2 regions of the Bradyrhizobium sp. sBnM-33 genome follow, and region 2 is predicted to be linked to the other one. Evidence: riboswitches for the same ligand, from Rfam matches in the RefSeq annotation. Region 2 holds a riboswitch; the other holds the start of a gene.

Region 1 (3,915 bases), 1.1 Mb from region 2:
TCTGTGCGGCGCTCACGCCAAGCAAGGCCGCGGCGATGGCCGCCGAAGTCGTGGTATTGCCGATGCCCATGTCGCCAACGATCAGAAGATCAGGCTCTGTTGCGGCGGCGCGTGCGACCGCGCGCTTGCCGCAGTCGACGGCGAAGGCGACCTCCACCAACTCAAGCGCCGCTTCCTTGCTGAAGTCCCTGGTGCCCCGGCGCGGCTTGTCAGTCACGACGCCCGGGATCGGTTGTTCGGCGAGCGTTCCAGCATCGACGATCTCGAGACTTGAGCCCAGCTCGCCCGCAAGGACGGAGATCGCTGCGCCGCCCGACGCGAAATTCGACATCATCGCGATCGTTACTTCCTGAGGATAGGCCGATACCCCCTGGGCGACGATACCGTGGTCGCCTGCAAAGACGATGATCGGCACGCGCTCGGCCTGAGGCCGCTCCGTTTGTTGCAGGCCGGCGAGTTCGGTCGCCACTTGCTCGAGCCGGCCGAGCGCGCCGGCCGGCTTGGTGAGTTGAGCCTGACGGGCCAGCGCCGCATCGCGATGGGCGGTCGAGATGCCCGGGCACTCTTGATAGACCCACTCGGGTAGCATGCTGTTCTGCCTCTGATGCTGGCGTTAACGATACGGACGGGCTCTCGCCCGAGCGCGCTATGACCGGCGCTTGAGGATGTAACTGTCCATGATCCAGCCATGCCTTTCGCGCGCCTGCCGCCGCGCGGCGACGATGCGTGGGCCCTCCTCGGCCAGCTCACCTGACATGGTGATCTGGTCGGGCATGCCGAGATAGGCGCCCCACCAGATGTGCAGTCCTCCCGGGTCGAGCGACTGGAACGCCGCGCCGCCATCGAGCATGACGACCACGGTGTCCGTGCCGTGCGGCCAGCCGCCTTCGCGCAGCCGCCGCCCTGTTGTCACCAGAAAAGGTTCGCCGATGTCGTTCAGCGGCAACGAGTGCGCAGCGCAAAGCGCCTGGATTGACGTGATGCCTGGCACCACCTCGATCGTCGGCAACGGATCGAGCCTGCGAGCGATCCGCAGGCTGGAGTCGTATAGCGAAGGATCGCCCCAGATCAGCAGAGCAACGCGCCCGTCACTACCGAGATGGTCCGCAATTTCGCGCGACCAGCTTGCGGCGACGGCGTCGTGCCATTCGTCCACGCCCTTGTGGTAGTCCTCCTGCCCGGCGTCACGCACGGGCAGATCGAACTCGGCGACGCGCGTGCGACCGTTGGTGAGAACTCGCTCGCAAATGGTTCGGCGCAGGTCGGCGAGATCGGATTTCGCCGTGCCTTTGCGCGGAATCAGGACGAGGTCAGCTGCGTTGATCGCACGGATCGCGGCAAGCGTAAGCTGCTCGGGATCGCCGCAACCAATGCCTATCAGGAAGAGCGTTTGCATCTTGTCGCGCGCAAGGGGTGGCCGCGACTTGCGACCGCCCCCCACGTCATCTCTAGGCCGCGTTGTGCAGGCGATAGGTAACAAGACCGTCTGCGGTGATGCCCCGCATCGACTTCGCCAGCGCCAGCACGGCCAAATCGGCCAGCGGCTCGATCACGATGACGAGCGCATAGGACGCGGCAAAGGACGCGATGGCGGTAAGGTTCTCGGCCGCAAAACCAGCGCCGTAGACAGCCCAGAAGGCGACCCATGCCACAATGCCGGATTGATAGGCGGTCGAAAGCGCGAATGCCTGGCGATACTGCAGGTCAACATAGGCGGTGTTGCGGGGAATGATGCGCTCGGCAAGCGCTCGGATCGCAAATAGCGGCACCAACAGCGTGGTCACGTTCATGCCGTATTGCGGCAGATCCGTTGGCACAAAGAACAGCCCCTGAAACAAGAGACCGAGCGCCAGCCCGAACGCGGCCGGCGCCGCGCCGAAAAGCAGGAACAGCGTCGAGCCGAGAATGAAATGCACCTCCGAGACCCCGACCCGGAAATGCGGCAGCAACTCGAAAAACGAGAAGACCAGGACCGTTGTTGCGACGGTGCGCACCGCCAATGAAACGATCCCCTGCTCGCGCACTGTTTCGGCCGCGAGCTTGAGGGCGCAGCCGGCGGCGGCTGCCCCGGTCGCGTAACTCAGCACGAGCTTGGCGCCTGTAACGATTTCCGGTTCGATATGCATGATTTACATCCCTCCTGCCGTCACACCCGACGGCGTTGGCGTCAAAAACTCCAGGGCCGGTCTCCTGGCTCGCGGTTCGAAACGGACCTCCAGCCTTCCCGGGCTTGACGGCCCAGTGGCGGATCGGAGTCCCTCGCCGCTTACAGTCGCGGGGGCGGCCGGGGCTTCAGGCGCCGCAATTGGGTCCGCCCTACCCCATTCCCGATTATACTCCGGCGCTTTGCGCCGGTTCGAGCACCATGCCTGTTCTGTGTGCCCCTTCCGATGAGGCGGCGTCAAGTGGCTCGCGAGGGCGGACGACGGCATCACGGATACTCTCCCGCCAGCGCGCCGAAAAGAATGACGGCCGCCGTCGTTGCAGGGCCGGCTTGCGCGAGCTGCTCGGCGAGCTTCGCGATCGTCGTGCGGACAAGCCGTTGTTCGGCATGGCCGAGAGACTCGGCAAACAGCGCCGCTGTGTCGGGGGCCATGCCGTGCTCAATCAGCTTCGCCGCGAGGGCCGGGAATGTGCGCTTGCCCATATAGACCACGGTCGTCGATTCCGGATCGGTGAGCGCTGCCCAATTGAGATTTGCAGGCAACTGTCCGGCGACATCAGCTCCGGTCACGAACTGGACGCGGCGAGAGGTGTGCCGTCGGGTAAGCGGAATGCCGGCGTGCGCTGCCGCAACGCAGGCCGAGGTGACACCGGGAATGATCTCGTAGCCGATGCCCGCCGCGCGCAGCGCCTCGATCTCCTCTTCAAGTCGCCCGAAGATGCCGGCGTCTCCCGATTTCAAGCGGACCACGCGGGCACCCGCGGCCGCGTAGTCGATCAGCAGCCGGTTGACATGCTCCTGTTTGGCCGAAGGCCGGCCCGCCCGCTTGCCAACCGCCACCAGATTGGCCCCGGGGCGGGCGTGATCGAGGATCGCGCCCGAGGCAAGGTCGTCATACAACACGACGTCGGCGGCGCGCAGACACGCGGCCGCCTTGAGCGTTAGTAGCTCAGGATCGCCGGGACCGGCCGAGACAAAGGAAACAAGGCTGCTCACGTATCCTCCGCAATAAGGTGGAAGAACGTACCGGTGACGAAACCGCGCCGCGAGCCGGTTTCCGCAACGACCGCGCCGGTCGCGTCGCGCACGACGGCCAAGGGTGTATCGGGCTGCGAGACAATCGTGGAGTAGTGAAATTCGTGGCCGCGAAGCCGTGCGCCCCGCCCATGCCCGGGCATCGGCTCAGTGAGCTCCGCGAGCCGGTAGCCCAGATGCATGCGGCGCTGGGCAAAACTGGTCTCCAGTCCGAGCAATCCCGTCATCTCGTGGCGTGCGTCGTTGGCGTCGGTCAAGGCGGTGCCCAGCACCATATAGCCGCCGCACTCGCCATGCACCGGCCGCGTCTCGGCAAAGGACTTTAGCGCGCGGCGAAATCGCGTGTTGGCCGCCAGCCGGCCGGCATGCAATTCCGGATAGCCGCCCGGCAGCCAGCAAACGTCGGCCCCGACGTCGGGACCTTCGTCGCCGAGCGGCGAGAAGGTTGAGATCTCGGCACCGGCGGCGCGCCAGGCCTCGAGCATGTGTGGATAGACGAACGAAAATGCGGCGTCGCGCGCCAGCGCGATGCGCTGGCCGGGTGGCTTGACGTTTTCACTGCGCGCGGCGAGCTGCGGTGACCAGGCGCATGCCGATTGTAGCACTGCGTCGAGATCGACATGCTCGGTGACGAAGCGCGCGGCTTCGGCGATCAGGCCGCCTACCTCTGCCTGCTCCTCGGCCTGCACCAGGCCAAGGTGCCGCTTCGGCAAGGC
Region 2 (3,915 bases):
TAAAATCTGCTCGGGGTCGGCCAGCGTCAGCAGCAACTGATCGCTGCAGACATTCATCGACACCATACGCGGAGGGCTGGCCGCGAGTGCCGCGCCGCCTGACATCGCCAACGCGGCGATCGCAACAAGAACGCCGAACCGTCGCATCAGACATCCGCCCAGGGCACGATCACCGCCTCGCGCTGATATTCCGCGCGGTAGGCGCTGATCCGAAATACGTCCGCCATCACCTGCTCCGATAACCCCGCGCTCGGTGTGCCCCACGACACTAGATTGCCTTCCTTCAGCACCAGCACATGGTCGGCAAACCGCGCAGCAAGCCCGAGATCGTGCGTCACCACGATGATCAGCACACCCTTGTCCGCGGTCGCGCGCAAGTTCTTCATGACGTCGATCTGGTGCCGCGGGTCGAGCGAGGCGGTCGGCTCGTCGGCCAGGATGATCGGCGCTTCCACCGCGAGTGCGCGGGCCAGCGCCACGCGGCTGCGTTCGCCGCCGGACAATTCGGTGACGCGTCGATCACTGAACTCCATCACGTCGACGGCCTGCATCGCGCGCAGCACGGCCTCGGCATCCCTGGGCGACAGCCGCGCCGGATCGGTTGCGCCATGCGGGTAGCGGCCGAGCGCCACGATATCGCGCGCCGGCAGCGGCCAATGCACGAGATGCCCCTGCGGCAGATAGCCGAAGCGTTTGGCGCGCTCACGCAGCGACAGTGAGACCAGCGCATCGCCGCCGATCGTGATCTCGCCTTCGGAGGGGATCAGCCCGGCTAGCGCGCGCAGCAGCGTGGTCTTGCCGGCGCCATTCGGGCCGACCAGCGCCACCAGGTGCCCCGCCGACAGCGCCAGCGAAACGTCCTTCAGCACGACGCGGCCGGCGAGCCGCACGCCGAGTCCCCTTGCGGTCAGCAGCGCAGCCTCGCTCATGCGACGCCTCCGCCGAGCGCGCGGCGTTCGCGCATGATCAGATAGAGGAAGAACGGCACGCCGATAATCGAGGTCAGCACGCCGACCTTGATATCCGATGTTGAGGGAATGATGCGCACTGCAATATCCGCGGCCAGCAATAGCGCCGAGCCCGCGAGTGCGCTCGGCACCAACAGCCGCCCGGGATCGTGGCCGATCACGGGCCGCATCAGGTGCGGCGCGACCAGGCCGATGAAACCGATGGTGCCGGTAACAGCGACGGCGCCGCCGACACCCAGCGCGACGCCCGAAATCACGAACAGCCGTAGACGCCCCACATCGACGCCAAGGCTCTGCGCGGTTTCCTCGCCCAAGCTCAGCGCGCGAAAGGCGTGGCGCTGGCTGAACAGCATGACCGCGCCGGCAATGATGAATGGAAACGCCAGCATCACATGCTGAAAGCTGCGATCCTCGAGCGAGCCGAGCAGCCAGAATGCGATCTCCAGCACCACGAAGGGGTTGCTGGAGAGGTTCATCACCAGCGCGGTGGCAGCGCCCGCAAAGCTCGAAATCGCCAGTCCCGAGAGAATGAGGATCAGCAGACCCGCATTGCGGCCGGCGATCGAGAGCAGCACGAACACCGAAGCGAATGCCGCGATGATCGCGGCGACCGGCAGCGCATAGGAGCGCACGTCGGCCAGCCCGATCGCAATCACCAGCACCGCGCCAAAGGCGGCCGATTGCGGCGCGCCGAATAGCGAGGGCGAGGCCAGCGGATTGCGCAGCAAGCCCTGCAGCGACGCGCCCGACAGCCCGAGGATGGCGCCGATCGCCAGCGCCAGCAGCGTGCGGGGCAGGCGGATTTCCCGCACGATCACCTGCGCCACCTCGCTGCCGCCACCGAACAGCGCTTGCGCCACCGCAAGCGGCGACAGCCGCACCGGCCCGATGCCGAGCGAGATCAGCATCAGGAGCACAACAAGGGCAGCAAGCGCCGCGGTCGCGCCGATCCGCCGGCGCGCGGCGTCCTCATTGGTCAGGGCTACGGCTTCAACACTCATCGATCGTCCTAAAGCAGGTTTACCCGCCCCGGTACAGGCGGCGGGCAGGCGTGCTCATGCGGCAAAAATAGCGCACTCGTCCAGTGAGGATCGCGGGACGCCCCGGGGCGCATTGACTCGGACTTTGACAAACTTCTACCATAGTTCCCGACGGTTCCCGTTTTGGGGATCAAAAGGGAATGCGGTGCGGGGAAATCCCCCAATTCCGCGGCTGCCCCCGCAACTGTAAGCGGCGAATCCTTCGTCACATGCCACTGGGCACTCGGTCCTGGGAAGGCGACGATGGGGTAACGACCCGCGAGCCAGGAGACCTGCCGTCAGCCGTGGTCACACGCGAAGATGTCGGTCGGGGAGTACAGACATTAGCTTCACCTGAGCTGCTCAAAGCACATGGTGAGACTTGGTTCGCTGTGACGTGCCACTGACGTCATACCGAGGTCCAAGTCATGTCTTTCACCAACACAGCCGCAAGGCGCCGCCGCTTTTGGCTCGCCTCCAGCTTTCTCGTTCCCATCGTGTCGCTAGGCATCTCCGGTGCGCACGCGCAGCAGACGGCGGCGGAGCCATTGCCGCCGATCGAGATAACTTCGCCTACCGACCCGAACCGGACTCGCGCAAAACCGACCTACAATGAAGCGTCGACCTCGCGCCGCGTCGTGCCGGCGGCGGTGCCGTCGACCGGCGGAAGACCCGCAGCGGGGATCGGCTCGAACACCGCATCCCAGGGCGTCTCGCAAGGCGCGGACGGCAGCGGCGACCGCCAGTTTTCAGGAATCGTCGGCTCGGCGTCGACCGTTATTACCGCCGAAGAGATCGCGCACTCACCGGCTCAAACGCTGCAGGAAATCATCGCGCAAACGCCCGGCGTGCAGCTGACTAGCCTGTTTGGTGGCGTCAACGGCGCCAAGACCAGCGTCGACCTGCGCGGATTCGGCGCTTTCGCGACCTCAAATACGCTGGTGCTCATCAATGGCCGAAGGCTCAACGACATCGACATGGCCGGTGTGGATTTTTCGACCATTCCGCGCGACTCGATCGAGCGCATTGAAATCACGCGCGGCAACAGCGGCGCGGTGCTGTATGGCGACAACGCGGTCGGCGGCGTCATCAATATCGTCCTGAAGAACGGCGTCGGTGGCCCACCTGTTGCCATGCGCGCAGAGGCCGGTATCGGCTCCTTCAACCAGCGCATGGCCTCGGTTTCGGCGGCGCTGAATTCGGGACCATGGTCGACCTCATTCTACGGCAACGCAATCAAGTCCGACGGCTATCGCGAAAACAACGCGCTCGACCAGCGCAACGGGGTCGGCAATCTCAATTACACCACTCCCGATCTCAAGGCCTTCCTGACGGTGACCGGCGACGACCAAAAGCTCGGACTCCCCGGTGGCCGCATCGTCGATCCCTCGATTGGCGTCAACGAACTGGTCACGAACCGCCGCGGCGCCGCCACGCCATTCGATTATGGCAATCAGCAGGGCGCCAGCGCTACCGCCGGTTTTACCAAAACCCTGTGGAACGGAGCCGAACTCATTGTTGATGGCGGCGTCAGAGACAAGAAAACGCAAAGCGGATTCTTCGGGGCGATACCGTTTGCGTCGCCATTTCCGAGTTTCTCCTCCACCTATAACGACGCATCATTGCAGACTTGGTCGATCACGCCACGATTGAGCATCAAGAACTCGATCCTCGGGGTGCCCTCACAGATCCTGACCGGTATCGATTATTACGATGCGACGTTCCGCCAGGACCGCGGGGCGTTCAAGGGTCTTGCGCCGACCCACATCTACGATCTGTCGCAGCAGATGCTGGCCGGCTACTGGCAGCAATCAGTCGGCCTGTTGCCGACGACCGACTTCTCCTATGGCGCCAGGATTCAAAACACCAGCCTGAGCGCCCGGGATCGGTTCGACGCCAACGCGCCCGGTTGCGCCATGTTCTTTAAT

Evidence for each region. Region 2 has a riboswitch for cobalamin ahead of RX328_RS03030 (TonB-dependent receptor). Riboswitches for the same ligand answer to the same signal wherever they lie in the genome.
Region 1: linked by a shared signal. The riboswitch ahead of RX328_RS08110 (energy-coupling factor ABC transporter permease) and the one ahead of RX328_RS03030 (TonB-dependent receptor) in region 2 are both predicted to bind cobalamin.

Annotation. Positions count from the first base shown of each region.
Region 1 is NZ_CP136624.1:1,719,640-1,723,554, reverse strand. Features, by position in the region: gene cobT (nicotinate-nucleotide--dimethylbenzimidazole phosphoribosyltransferase) at 1-589, opposite strand, end outside; gene cobF (precorrin-6A synthase (deacetylating)) at 647-1,396, opposite strand; gene RX328_RS08110 (energy-coupling factor ABC transporter permease) at 1,449-2,126, opposite strand; cobalamin riboswitch at 2,163-2,383, opposite strand; gene cobA (uroporphyrinogen-III C-methyltransferase) at 2,432-3,160, opposite strand; gene RX328_RS08100 (cobyrinate a,c-diamide synthase) at 3,157-3,915, opposite strand, start outside.
Region 2 is NZ_CP136624.1:650,802-654,716, reverse strand. Features, by position in the region: gene RX328_RS03045 (ABC transporter substrate-binding protein) at 1-147, opposite strand, end outside; gene RX328_RS03040 (ABC transporter ATP-binding protein) at 147-929, opposite strand; gene RX328_RS03035 (FecCD family ABC transporter permease) at 926-1,969, opposite strand; cobalamin riboswitch at 2,104-2,303, shown strand; gene RX328_RS03030 (TonB-dependent receptor) at 2,416-3,915, shown strand, end outside.